3 regions of the Pseudomonas sp. SA195 genome follow, and region 2 is predicted to be linked to each of the others. Evidence: predicted binding sites of a transcription regulator. Region 2 holds the regulator's gene; each other region holds the start of a gene.

Region 1 (4,465 bases), 1.5 Mb from region 2:
GGGCGTGTGGTCGGGGAGATGCTGGGCTGGCGGACCACCTTTCTCGCTATCGCGATCATCGCCAGCCTCGTGGTGATTTGCCTGGCGCGCACGCTGCCACTGCTGCCGAGCCAGAACTCCGGTTCGCTGCGCAGCCTGCCGGTGCTGTTCCGCCGGCCAGCGTTGGTCGCGACCTATGTGCTGACAGCACTGGTGATCACCGCGCAATTCACCGCTTACACCTATATCGAACCTTTCGCGCAGACCATCGCTCACCTAAGCGGCGACCGCACCACGGTGCTGCTGTTGCTGTTCGGCGGCGCCGGCATCCTCGGGTCGATGCTGTTCAGTCGCTACAGCACCCGCTATCCACGCGGCTTCCTGATCACCGCGATTACGATCATGTGCGCCTGTCTGTTGTTGCTGCTGCCTGCCTCGCGCGACAGCGCTTTGCTCGGCGCGCTGGTGGTCGTCTGGGGGATCGCCGGAATGTGCTTTGGCCTGGCGCTGCAGGCCAAGGTACTGAATCTCGCCTCGGACGCGACGGATGTCGCCATGGCGATGTTCTCGGGCATCTATAACGTGGGCATTGGTGGCGGCGCGTTGATGGGCAGCCTGGTGGTGCGCCACCTGGGCCTGGCGGACGTGGGCATCGTTGGTGGGTTGCTGGCGTTGGCCGGCGTGCTGCTCTGCTGCTTCGCTACCTACCGCTTTGCCCGTCCGGCCGAGCCGGCGGTCGGCTGAGGGGCCAGGCCTGCGGCGGTGAATCGAGCGTCGTGCCAGTTGCGTCGCTTGAGCAGTTGACGGCGTGCATGAGGTTCGCCCCACGCACGCCGCCTTCGGTCAGTTCAACTCGTTGGCAAAACGGCCCACCGCACTGACCACCTGCTTGGCGCCGTCCTGAATCTCGACAATCACCGAACCCGCCTGGTTGGCGAGCGACAGGCCCTGAGCGGCTTGCTCGCGGCTGTTAGCCATCTCGCGCACGGCATCATCGACGAGCGCCTGGTTCTTCTGTACCACGCTGACGATCTCCTCGGTGGCGGCGCTGGTGCGGCCGGCCAACTGGCGTACTTCGTCGGCTACCACTGCGAACCCGCGACCCTGCTCGCCGGCCCGCGCTGCTTCGATGGCCGCGTTGAGCGCCAGTAGGTTGGTCTGCGCGGCGATGCCTCCAATCGTCTGAACAATGGAGCTGATCAGGTGCGACTGCTGGCCCAGGGCTTCGATGCCGTGGGTGGCTGATTCGACCTCTTCGGCGATGCGCTGCATCGTGGCGACGGTGTCCTTGACCACCACGGCGCCGCGTTCAGCACTCGTATCGGTCTGCCGGGACACGTCATAAGCGATGCTCGCCGCTTCGCGCACTTCCTGCTCCCGGGCGACCTGATCGGTGACCACGCTGGCGAACTTCACCACCTTGCAGAGCTTGCCTTCGGCGTCGAACACCGGGTTATAGGTGGCTTCCAGCCAGAGATCGCGGCCGTGGCTGTCAACGCGCTTGAAGCGATTGGCGATGAATTCGCCCCGATTGAGCGTTTCCCAGAAGGTTTTGTATTGCGAAGAGCTGGCCTCTTCCTGGGTGCAGAACATGCTGTGATGCTTGCCGACGATCTGCTTGAGCGAATAGCCGGTGCCCTGCAGGAATTGCTCGTTGGCAGTGACCACGGTGCCGTCCAGGTTGAACTGGATGACCGCGGTCGAGCGCAACAGCGCGTTGATGAAGGCTTCGTTCTCCTTGGCCATCTGCAGCTCGCGTGTCACTTCGCGGGCGAAGCCGCTGATGTGGTGCAGCCCACCTTGCGCATCGCGGATCGGATACCACTCGATGTGCAGCCAGACGAGGTTGCCGTTGCTGGCCAGGAAACGGTAGTTGTCGCTGATGGGGTCGTGCTTTGCTACGGCTGCTCGGAAGTTGTAGTAGCAGGGCAATTGTTTCACGTAGGCGGGAACAATCTCCGCCATGGCACGACCAGTCAATTGCTCGGGCTGATAGCCGAGGGCCTTGGCGAACGCTTTGTTCACCGTCTTCATCCTGAGCTCCGTGTCCAGCGTGATGGACAGCTTCGTCGCTTCGATCTGCTCGCGCAGTTGACGAAGCTGCAGCAGTTCCGCTGTTTGCTGTTCGAGTTGTTTTTTGAGGTGGCTGTTGAACATGGTGCACCGAAAGGTGAGTAGACGTGCCAGGGCTATCGGCGTCGGCGGCAGATACTTGATGCGCGCTCGTCGCTGGGCGGTGCGTTTGAGCCAGTTCCACGCGCGCGCCCGACGCACTGGCGAACCGGGCGCGCCACCTGTCAGTCCGCTCGCTCCAGTCGCACCCGAATCACGCCGGCGCGTGTGCTGGCGATGCGTTCGAAGGCGGCTTTGGAGAGGTCGATGATGCGCCCGCGCACGTAGGGGCCACGGTCATTGATGCGCACCACCACGCTCTTGCCGTTGCGGGTGTTGACGACGCGAACCTGCGTGCCGAACGGCAGCGTGCGGTGGGCGGCGGTCAGCGCTCCCTGGTCGAAGCGTTCGCCGTTGGCGGTCTTCTTGCCGTGGTGCTGGTTGCCATAGAACGATGCCTTGCCCTGCCCGAGAACGGCGGCGGTTTCAGGCGCAGGCGGTGGAGACGTGGGCGGCGGGGTTCTGAAAGGAGTGGAGCAGCCGGCGAGCACGGCGGCGAGGAACAGAGCGGTCAATCCACGGGCTGGCCTTTGAAGCATGATCGATCCCTGTCTGCAGGCGTTTGGGTGATGGAGCATAGCCGGGCGCGGTGTGCCGTGCTGCCCGGCACGCATGCAGACACCGCCAGGGGCGGAAGTTCATTCGGCCGAAGCGCCGGGACGGGGCCGCGGCGCGCCTGACCTTAATGCGCCGGCTTGCTGCGGATGGTCTTCATCAGGTCAGCTGGGGTGATCTGGCCGACCACGCTGCTGGCGCTGCCCGGTTGCGGCAGGTTGAGGATATTGCCCTTGATCTTGCCGATCACGTGCATCTCGCAGGGCTTGCAGTCGAACTTCAGGGTCAGCACCTCGTCGCCATGTACCAGCTGCATTGGCGCGACCTTGGTGCGCACGCCGGTCACGCCCTTGGCCTGTTTCGGGCACAGGTTGAATGAGAAGCGCAGGCAGTGCTTGGTGATCATCACCGGCACTTCGCCGGTTTCCTCGTGGGCCTCGTAGGCCGCATCGATCAGCTGCACGCCATAACGGTGATAGAAGGCCCGGGCTTTCTCGTTGTAGACGTTGTAGAGGAACGACAGGTGCGATTCGGGATAGACCGGCGGTGGCACGCTGACCGGCTTGCGCGCGCCGCGCGGGCGGATGGCCTCGCGCGCGTCGGTCAGCGCCTCGATGGCTTCGCGGCGCAAGGCCTTGAGATGGGAGTTGGGGATAAAGAAGGCCTGCGGTGCATCCACGTCCACCTCTTCGGCGTGGTAGATGGTCGTGCCCAGCTGGCTCAACAGGTCGGCGATCTGGCTGGGCACCTGTTCCGGCTTCTTCGCTTCACCAAAGGGGCCGGCCAGCGAAACCGTGGCGTAGGCGCCCTCTTCGCTGGTGACATGTAGCTCCAGCTCATCGGCGCGCAGCTTGGCCAGCCAGCGCACGCCGACGCGGCGCTCGGCAGACGTCTTTAGCAGCGCTTGCTGCCAATTGTGGTCAAGGTTGCGGTTCAGCGGATGGTTCGGGCGTAGCTGGCGGATCGCCGCCGGCATTTCATTGGGCTCGACGCGGTAATGCCACAGTGGTTGGCCGTCTTCTTCGAACTGACTCAGCGGCTCGACCACGCTGGCGCGGAAACCCACCACGTCGCGCTTGACCAGCACGTTCAGGCCATCCCCGTTGGACAGTGGCTCCCGGGTCTGGACGGTGAGGTCGTGCTTGCCCACCTTGAGCACTTCGCCCACGGCAAGGCCCGTGAAGGTCGGCGAGTCGAAGGCGCCGATGTCGATCTTACGGTCGGTGACGAAGTAATCCGTGCTGCCACGGTGGAAGGTCTTGTCCGGGTCGGGCACGAAGAAATGATCGGTGCGGCCGCTGGAGGCGCGGGCCAGATCGGGGCGGTCCTCGAGGATGTCGTCCAGGCGCTGGCGATAGTAAGCGGTGATGTTCTTCACGTAGCTCACATCCTTGTAGCGGCCTTCGATCTTGAATGAGCGCACGCCGGCATCGACCAGCGCGCGTAGGTTGGCGCTCTGGTTGTTGTCCTTCATGGACAAGAGGTGTTTTTCGAACGCGACAACCTGGCCCTTGTCGTCCTTCAAGGTGTAGGGCAGGCGGCAGGCTTGCGAGCAGTCGCCGCGGTTGGCGCTGCGGCCGGTCTGCGCGTGAGAGATGTTGCATTGCCCGGAGAAGGCCACGCACAGCGCGCCGTGGATGAAGAACTCGATGGCCGAATCGACCTCGTCGGCGATGGTGCGGATTTCCTGCAGGTTCAGCTCGCGCGGCAGCACCAGCTGGGAAAAGCCGGCCTGGGATAGAAACTTCGCTCGCTCCAG
Region 2 (4,465 bases):
GCTGGTTCGGCCAGGCGCGACAGGGCTGCCAGCAGCTCGGGCGTGGCCGGGGTAACGGCCGTACGCTCACGGACCTGGCCGAACATTTCGTTGACGGCGTCCAGCGCTTGCAGGACAACGTCCATCAATTCCGAGTCGACGCGACGCTCACCCTTGCGCAGGATGTCGAAGACGTTTTCGGCGATGTGGCAACACTCGACCAGCTCATGCAGCTGGAGGAAACCCGCACCACCTTTTACCGTATGGAAACCGCGAAAAATCGCATTGAGCAATGCTGCGTCATCGGGGCTGCTCTCCAGCTCCACCAGCTGCTCTGACAATAGTTCGAGAATCTCGCCGGCCTCAACCAGGAAATCCTGGAGGATTTCTTCATCGGCGTCGAAGCTCATATTTCACTTCCCCTAAAAGCCCAGGCTCGAAAGCAGATCGTCGACATCGTCCTGCCCGGATACGACATCCTCACGTATATCGGCATGCATCTGCGGACCTTCACCATGGGAAGGGCCTTTTTCTTGTTTTTTTCGTTCCTGCTCGGCGCGCAGCTCTTCGCGGTCGTGCTTGATGCCTGCGACGCGGTCGACCTGACCGGCCATCAGCACCAGGTTGAGCAGGTTGCTTTCGAGTTCAGTGATCAGCCGCGTGACCCGCTTGATCACCTGGCCGGTCAGGTCTTGGAAGTCCTGGGCGAGCATGATTTCACTGAGGTTCTGCGACAGCTGGCTGCCATCGTTCATGGTCCGCTGCAGAAACTGATCTAGCCGTTTGACCAGGTCGCGGAACTGTTCGGCATTCATGTCGCGGCGCATGAAGCGCTGCCAATCAGCCGTCAAGCTCTGCGCCTCATAACTGACGTAGTTGACCAGCGGCGCGGATTCCTCGACGAGGTCCATGGTGCGGTTGGCGGCCTTCTCGGTCATCTCGACGACATAGGACAGACGGTCCGTGGCGTCAGTGATCGGTGACGGATCGCCCCCGGTCGCGCAGGTGTCCATCTCCAGCTTGACGATGGCGTTGTGCAGCTCGCGGGTAAGTTTGCCGACTTCTTGATAAAGTCCCTGGTTACGAGCCTGACTGAGCTCGTTAAACATCTGCGCCGCTTCGTCGAAGCGGCCCTGCTGGAGACTTTCGATAAGTTGGGGTGCGTGAGCCTTGAGCGTCGTTTCGAACTCCGCCAGGCTTTGGTCTGCTTGCGTCATAGTGCCCTCGCGGCGTTACTTCAGCCGTTGACGCGCTCGAAGATCTTCTCGATTTTCTCTTTGAGTACCTGCGCCGTGAACGGCTTGACCACGTACCCGTTAACACCGGCCTGCGCGGCCTCGATGATCTGGTCACGCTTGGCCTCGGCCGTCACCATGAGCACCGGCAGGTGCTTGAGACGGTCGTCCGCACGCACGGCGCGCAGCAGGTCGATGCCGGTCATGCCGGGCATGTTCCAGTCGGTGACGAGAAAGTCGAAGCTGCCGCTCTTGAGCATCGGCAGTGCGGTGGTGCCATCATCCGCCTCGGCGGTGTTGGTGAAGCCCAGATCACGCAAGAGGTTCTTGATGATCCGTCTCATCGTCGAAAAGTCGTCGACGATGAGGATTTTCATGTTCTTGTCCAAGTACACCTCCGTAAATCCCGAAATCCCGGAGCCTGCTCACGGTCTGTTGCGGGCTTCGTGAATGAAGCTCGTTAGAGCAACCTTGATTCGCGTTCCTGAGAACCGGCCCTATCGCGCGCGCCACTCGCCGAGACGAGCCCGCAGGCGCGCCGCGCACTGACTGTGCAACTGGCTGACCCGTGACTCGCTGACGCCCAGCACCTGGCCGATTTCCTTCAAATTCAACTCTTCGTCGTAGTACAGCGACAGCACCAGCTTTTCACGCTCGGGCAGACTGGCAATCGCATCAGCCAGGGCCTGCTGGAAGCGCTCGTCCTCAAGATCGCGAGACGGTTCCGGGTGGGCGCTGGCGGCGTCTTCACCGAACTCCCCGTGCTCGCCTTCCGTCAGCAGATCATCGAAGCTGAACAGGCGGCTGCCCAGGGTGTCGCCCAGAATGCCGTAGTACTCATCGAGACTCAATTTAAGTTCGGCCGCAACTTCTTGATCTTTAGCGTCGCGCCCCGTTCTTGCTTCGATGGCGCGAATGGCCTCGCTGACCATGCGCGAATTGCGGTGCACCGACCGTGGCGCCCAGTCGCCCTTGCGAACCTCGTCAAGCATCGCGCCACGAATGCGGATACCGGCATAAGTTTCGAAGCTTGCCCCCTTGCCGGAGTCGTACTTCTTGGAGGCTTCGAGCAGGCCGATCATGCCGGCCTGCATCAGATCATCGACCTGCACGCTGGCTGGCAGGCGCGCCAGCAAGTGGTAAGCGATGCGCTTGACCAACGGGGCGTACTGCTCGATGAGCTGGTACTGGGAGTCTTTAGCCACTTTGGTGTTGTACATAACCGATTCCCGCCGCTGTCAGTCGTGTGCGTTTGCGGTGGGCCTGACCAGGCGCTCCACAAAAAACTCAAGGTGGCCACGCGGGTTTGCCGGCAGCGGCCAGGTGTCGATTTTCTGCGCTATGGCCTTGAAGGCCAGCGAGCACTTGGCTCGCGGGTAGGCCTCGTAGACCGCGCGTTGCTTCTGAACGGCCTTGCGTACCGCCTCGTCGTAGGGAACCGCACCGACGTACTGCAGGGCGACATCAAGGAAACGTTCAGTCACCTTGGTCAGCTTAGCGAAAAGATTGCGTCCTTCCTGCGGCGCGTGCGCCATGTTCGCCAGCACCCGGAAGCGGCTGATGCCGTAGTCGCGGTTGAGCAACTTGATTAGCGCGTAAGCATCGGTAATCGAGGTGGGCTCATCGGTGACCACGAGCAGGACCTCCTGCGCCGCGCGAACGAAGCTCACCACGCCATCGCCAATACCGGCCGCGGTGTCGATGATCAGCACGTCGATGTCGTGGCCGATCTCGCTGAAGGCCTGGATCAGGCCGGAATGCTGCATCGGTGATAGCTGCACCATGCTTTGCGTACCCGACGCGGCAGGCACGATCCGTACGCCGCCAGGGCCCGGGATCATGACGTCGCGCAGATCGCATTCACCGGCGATCACATCCGCCAGGGTGCGCTTGGCGGTCAGGCCTAGCAGCACGTCAACGTTGGCCAGACCGAGGTCGGCGTCGAGCAGCACCACACGCCGACCGAGATCAGCCAACGCCAGGGAAAGGTTGACCGATACGTTGGTCTTGCCGACGCCACCCTTGCCGCCGGTCACAGCAATAACCTGTACGGGATGAATACCCATCATCAAACGCCTATATCTTGCTGGGGCCCGAAGGCCATCGATGCGTTCAACCTGAACGCGTCTACTGTTTCTCTCTCACGCAGCGCTCTGTTCATCCCGCCCTCCGTGAGGAACCGTTGTACAGGCCGGAAAACATGTCGGCCATCGTTTCCTCGCTGGGCGACTCTTCGGATTGCAGGCTCACCGCGCGGCTGACCAGTTGATGCGTGCGCGGCAACTGGAGGTCCTCGGGAATCCGCGGGCCGTCGGCAAGGTAGGCAATCGGCAGATGCTGACTGATGGTCAGCCCGAGCACGTCGCCCAGAGTACCTGCCTCATCAAGTTTAGTCAGGATGCACCCTGCCAGCCCGCAGGGCCGGTAGTGATGCCACGCCGCTTTCAGGACTTGGCTCTGGCTGGTCGCCGCGAGCACCAGATAGTTCTTCGAACGTACGCCACGGTCGGCCAGCGCCTGCAGCTGCAGGCGCATCATCGGATCGCCTGCCGGCAGGCCAGCGGTGTCGAGCAGAATCAATCGCTTGCGTGCAACCGGCTCCAGGCTCTTGCTCAGCGGCTGACTCGGGTCGATCTGGATCACCGGCACGTTGAGGATACGACCCAAGGTCTTGAGCTGCTCCTGCGCGCCGATACGGTAGTTGTCCATGCTCGCCAGGGCGATGCTCTGCGCGCCGTGCTTGAGAACATGGCGTGCAGCGAGCTTGGCCAGGGTCGTGGTCTTGCCGGCGCCGGCCGGGCCGACAAGAGCAATGACACCGCCCTCTTCCAGCGGCTCGTGCTTGGTCACTTTGATGGACTGAGCCAGGTGCGCCAGCAGCATGCGCCAGGCCTGACGCTGATCACTGATCGAGGCCACCTTTTCCAACAGCCCACGCGACAGATCAGCCGGCAGACCGAGGCGCTGCAAGCGACGCCAGAGGCCAGCCTGCAGCGGGCGACGGTTCTGCTCGTGGCCCCAGGCCAATGAGCCGAGTTGCACCTCGATCAGCTCGCGCAGGCCTTGCAATTCGGTCTGCATTGCCTCGACGGCACGCGAGTCGAATGCCGGAGCCGGCGCGGCTACCGGCGCTGCAGCAGGTTTGGCGGCTACGGCCGGCTTCTCGTCAAGCAACTGACGGTCCCGAGCGGGCTGCGAGCGAGGCGCGCTCAACTCGGCATGGGCATCGGCGATGCGGGTCTGGGTCTTGC
Region 3 (4,465 bases), 2.1 Mb from region 2:
CGTTATCGCCTGCCGGAACCGACGCGTTTGGCCGACCGCCTGGCATCGCGGCGTGACGAAAAGCGCGGGGCAGCACCCGCCGGCTAGGCCCCGCGGTGCTTGCTCGCCAAGCCCGGCGGCGCTAGCCTGCTACGCCGCCCAATCGCAGGATCGCCGTCATGCAGCTGGACCAGGCCACAGGCTGGTGCCGAGGTGTACGTCATTGCCCATCGCCCAACTTCAATGGGCGGCCTGACGGTGAGATTTCCCTGCTCGTTATCCACAACATCAGCCTGCCGCCCGGCTGCTTCGGTACGGGCAAGGTGCAGGAGTTCTTTCAGAACCGGCTGCCGGTGGAAGAGCATCCGTTTTTTCAGGAAATCGCGAGCCTTCAGGTATCAGCGCATTTCCTCATCGAGCGTGATGGCGCTGTCACCCAGTTCGTGTCCTGCCTGGACCGCGCCTGGCACGCCGGCGTGTCGAACTTCTGCACGCGCGAAGGTTGTAATGACTTCTCCATTGGCATTGAGCTCGAAGGCACCGACGAAACGCCGTTCAGCGATGCGCAGTACGACTGCTTGATCAGCCTGTGTCGTCTGCTGCAGCAAGCCTATCCGGCGATCACCCCGGAGCGGGTCTGCGGGCACAGCGACATTGCCCCTGGCCGCAAGACCGACCCCGGCCCCGCATTCGACTGGCAGCGCCTGCGGGACGCGTCGATTGTCGCCTGACCGACACAAGGACACGAAAGATGGTTTTTCTAGTGGTATTGCTGGTTCTGGTCATCGAAAAGCTCACCGACTGGCGCCGTGAGGTGCAGCAGGACGGCCCCTGGCTGCGTCTGCGCGAGCGCGTCGAAGCCCGCCGGGGGCTGAACGCTCGGCCCTGGGTCGGGCTGCTGGTGTTAATCCTCGGGCCCGTGCTGCTGCTTGGCGTCCTGCTGGCCATGCTGCAGCCCCTGGCCTATGGTTGGCTCGCATTGCCGCTGCATCTGCTGGTCATGCTGTACAGCCTCGGCCGCGGCGACTTCAAACGCGAGCTCGGGCCGTTTCGTGATGCTTGGCATCGTGGCGACGAAGAGGCGGCCGCGCTGGTGGCTGAGCGTGACCTTGGTCTCGTCACCGACGATGCCCCCAGCCTGCTGCGCAAAGTCGAGGCGCAGCTGCTCTGGCGTAGCCACCAGGGGTTCTTCGCGGTGATCTTCTGGTACCTGCTCCTGGGGCCTATGGCTGCGCTGGCCTATCGCTTGCTCGTGCTCAGTGTTGAGCATGTTCGCAACGAGGCCATGCGCGAGCGAGCCGGGCAGTTGCTGCATGCCTTCGACTGGCTGCCGGTGCGCGTGTTGCTGGCGAGCTTCGGTTTGGTAGGCAACTTCGTCGCCATGCACCGGGCGTTGCTCAGCGACCTGTTGCACTGGGATATCCCCGCCCGGCAGCTGCTTGCCGAAGCCGGGCCGGCGGCCGCGGATCTAGAATCGGCAGCCACCGGCGAAGCCGGTCTGGCGCGCCTCGATAGTCTGGCGGCCATGCTGGTGCGCACGCGTATGCTCTGGTACGCCGTTATCGCCGGCTGGACGCTGCTGGCCTGATCTGCCCTATAAATCCCCACTTCCGACCGTCCGATAAGCACGCTGGATAGGCCGGAATCGACGCGCCTTCTGCCAGTTGTGGCGCCATCATGGTGCCACTACCTTAAGTTGCGGTATCCAGGACCGATAGCCCTCGGGTCACCAAGGGCTCCCCTCGAGCCCGACCGCAGCCCGAGCGGCGCGCCAGAACAAGAACATGGGGAGAGCGTCCTTGAATATCCTGTTGCATCCCGCCATCGCTTTCATGAACCGGCTCAGCTTCGGCATGAAGTTCAGCCTGATCAGCGTGCTGTTCTTCGTGCCCATGCTGCTGACCAACTTTTATTTGGTGCGTGATTCATACCGCCAGTTCGTCGGCACTCGCACCGAGCTGCAGAGCCTGTCGCTGCTCGGTACGGCCATGCAGCTTCGCCGCGCCGCGCAGGACTGGAAAGACCTGGTCGAGATTGAAGCCATCATTGGCCAGACAGGCGAGGACCAGGCGCTGAAGGCGCGGCTGGACAAGGTTCAAGCCGAGCTGAGGGGGCAGGTCGAGGCGCTCGAGCCGGTCAGCGAGCACCCGGAGCAGGTAGCCGAGTTCATTGCCCGGCGTGACGAGCTTGCCACGGCGCTGGACGCGGCTAGCAGCCAGCAATCGCTGCAGGCCAAGGCCGCCATGGCACGGGCGCTACTTGGCAAGACACAGGTCATGATCAAGCTGATCGCCAGCCAGGCCGGCTTGAGCCAGGATGCTCACCGGGACGTGCGCTTGCTGACGGAGCTGATCAGCTCCGTCACGCCCGGGATCACTGCGATGCTCGGCGAGGGGCGTGCGGTGGGTGCCTACACGTTTGGGCAGGGCTATCTGAATTCGGACGCCAGCAACAAGCTCGACGACCTGTTGCTCGAGCTGGAAAAGCAGGACGTGCAATACGGCGCGCAACTGCAGGATGTACTCGGCAGCAGCGGTGCCGCCGCGCAGCGGCTCGACGGGTTGGCGCGTGCCAGCCGTGAGTCGCTGCAGTTGAGCAACGAGCTGTTCCAGGATCAGGTGATCATGGCCGAATCGCTCGACGGCCCGTGGGAAGCCTTTTTCGAGCAGGTCAGCGTGGAAATGGCCAAGACCCACGCGCTCAACGATGCCGTTCTGGCGTTGCTCGATGATGAGCTGACGCTGCGACTGGACGAGAAACAGCTGACCATGACCCTTTTGCTGGTCGCGTTGGCCCTGGTGTTCCTCCTCGTCGTGTACCTCTACAGCGCCTTCTACATGTCTACCCGCGCGTCGCTGCGCAGCCTCGGCGCGACGATGGAGCGTGTCGCTGCCGGTGACATGACGGCCCGCTTCGAGGTGCAGAGCCGCGACGAACTGGGCGAGTTGGGCCAGGTGTTCAACCAGACCGTGCAGCGGATACGCGAGCTGATCGAGCGGGTCGGCCAGACCGTAGGCGACGTCGAGCGCCAAGCCGCCAGCGTCGAGCGCATTTCGGCGCAGAGCAACCAAACCGTGTCCGAGCAGCGTGCGCAGATCGAGCAGGTCGCGACCGCCATGAACCAGATGTCAGCGACGGCGCAGGGCGTGGCCAGCAGCGCCGAGGCCGCTGTAGGCAGCGCGCAGGGCGTTGATCAGGAGACGGCCACCGGCCGCGGGCTGGTCGAGGCACAAGTCGGCGGCATCGAACGTCTGGCCGCCGAGATTGAACGCTCGGTCGGCGTGATCAACCAGCTGGCCGACGACAGCGCGGCGATCAGCCAGGTACTGGACGTCATCAAGGGCGTAGCCGAGCAGACCAACCTGCTGGCGCTCAATGCTGCGATCGAAGCAGCACGTGCGGGCGAGCAGGGCCGTGGGTTCGCCGTGGTCGCGGACGAAGTGCGCAACCTGGCCCGGCGCACCCGGCAATCCACTGAGGAAATCGAGCAGATGATTGCGCGCCTGCAAGGCGGCGTGGGCGCGGCTGTCAAGACGATGCATGCCAGCCACGCGTTGGCCGACCAGACGGTGGGCCAGTCCGGGCAGGTGCGTCAGGCGCTGGAGAACATCCTCGAGGCCGTCGGCACCATCGTCGACCAGAACCAGCAGATCGCAGCTGCCGCGGAGGAGCAGACCGCCGTGGCCCACGACATCGATCAAAACATCGTGGCGATCAACGAGGCGGGTCAGCTCACTGCGCAGGGTGCCAGTCATACCGAGCAGGCGAGCCGCGAACTCAGCGCGCTGGTTGGGCACCTGCAACAGCTGATCGGTGCGTTCCGCGTCTGACGCTGCGTCGGCCATTCATCAGGCGCCTGGAACGGCGCCGCACGCCTCCGGGTCTGCCGAACAGGCAGCAACCCGGGAGCCGTTCATGGCCAGTACCGCGAAAAAGACCGACCCTGCCCTGTGGGACGAGGTCAAGCAATCCGTCACCGCTGGCGACAAGGGCGGCAAGGCCGGCCAGTGGTCGGCGCGCAAGGCGCAGTACGCCGTGCAGGAGTACAAGAAGCGCGGCGGTGGTTACGAAGGCCGCAAGACCCCGGACAACCATCTGCGCGAGTGGACGCGGGAGGACTGGGGCACTGCGTCGGGCAAGCCCTCCGGCGAGACGGGCGAGCGCTACCTGCCCAAGCATGCGCGTGAGTCGTTGAGCGATAAGGAGTACGCCCGCACCACGCGCAAGAAACGCGCGGACTCACGACGTGGTCACCAACATTCGCCTCAGCCTGAGGACGTCGCCCGCAAGGCCGGCCGCGAGCGCGAACCGGCGCTCAGCGGGCTGAACAAGACCGAGCTGATGCGCCGCGCCGCCCAGCATGACATTCGCGGCCGCTCGACGATGAAGAAGGATGAACTGGTCGCGGCCCTGCAACGCGAGGGGGAACGATGAGCGCATCGAACGAGCAGGCCCACCGCGAAACCCGTGAGGAATTCCAGCGGGT

What was found. The regulator FliA, encoded in region 2, starts transcription of late flagellar genes. The targets are predictions, from matches to a motif close to CTAAAGTTTNNNNNNNNNNNGCCGNTAA.
Region 1: the regulator FliA is predicted to act here: its motif matches at 2,169-2,196, upstream of M1D78_RS06550 (methyl-accepting chemotaxis protein).
Region 3: the regulator FliA is predicted to act here: its motif matches at 1,670-1,697, upstream of M1D78_RS03730 (methyl-accepting chemotaxis protein).

Annotation. Positions count from the first base shown of each region.
Region 1 is NZ_CP096392.1:1,413,010-1,417,474, forward strand. It holds gene M1D78_RS06545 (sugar transporter) at 1-723, shown strand, start outside; gene M1D78_RS06550 (methyl-accepting chemotaxis protein) at 823-2,136, opposite strand; gene M1D78_RS06555 (septal ring lytic transglycosylase RlpA family protein) at 2,277-2,690, opposite strand; gene M1D78_RS06560 (peptidase U32 family protein) at 2,834-4,465, opposite strand, start outside.
Region 2 is NZ_CP096392.1:2,891,655-2,896,119, forward strand. It holds gene M1D78_RS13325 (chemotaxis protein CheA) at 1-389, opposite strand, end outside; gene M1D78_RS13330 (protein phosphatase CheZ) at 402-1,196, opposite strand; gene M1D78_RS13335 (chemotaxis response regulator CheY) at 1,217-1,591, opposite strand; gene fliA (RNA polymerase sigma factor FliA) at 1,712-2,434, opposite strand; gene fleN (flagellar synthesis regulator FleN) at 2,453-3,283, opposite strand; gene flhF (flagellar biosynthesis protein FlhF) at 3,372-4,465, opposite strand, start outside.
Region 3 is NZ_CP096392.1:822,840-827,304, forward strand. It holds gene nfi (deoxyribonuclease V) at 1-87, shown strand, start outside; gene ampD (1,6-anhydro-N-acetylmuramyl-L-alanine amidase AmpD) at 159-710, shown strand; gene ampE (regulatory signaling modulator protein AmpE) at 731-1,567, shown strand; gene M1D78_RS03730 (methyl-accepting chemotaxis protein) at 1,779-3,809, shown strand; gene M1D78_RS03735 (hypothetical protein) at 3,895-4,413, shown strand; gene M1D78_RS03740 (DUF3140 domain-containing protein) at 4,410-4,465, shown strand, end outside.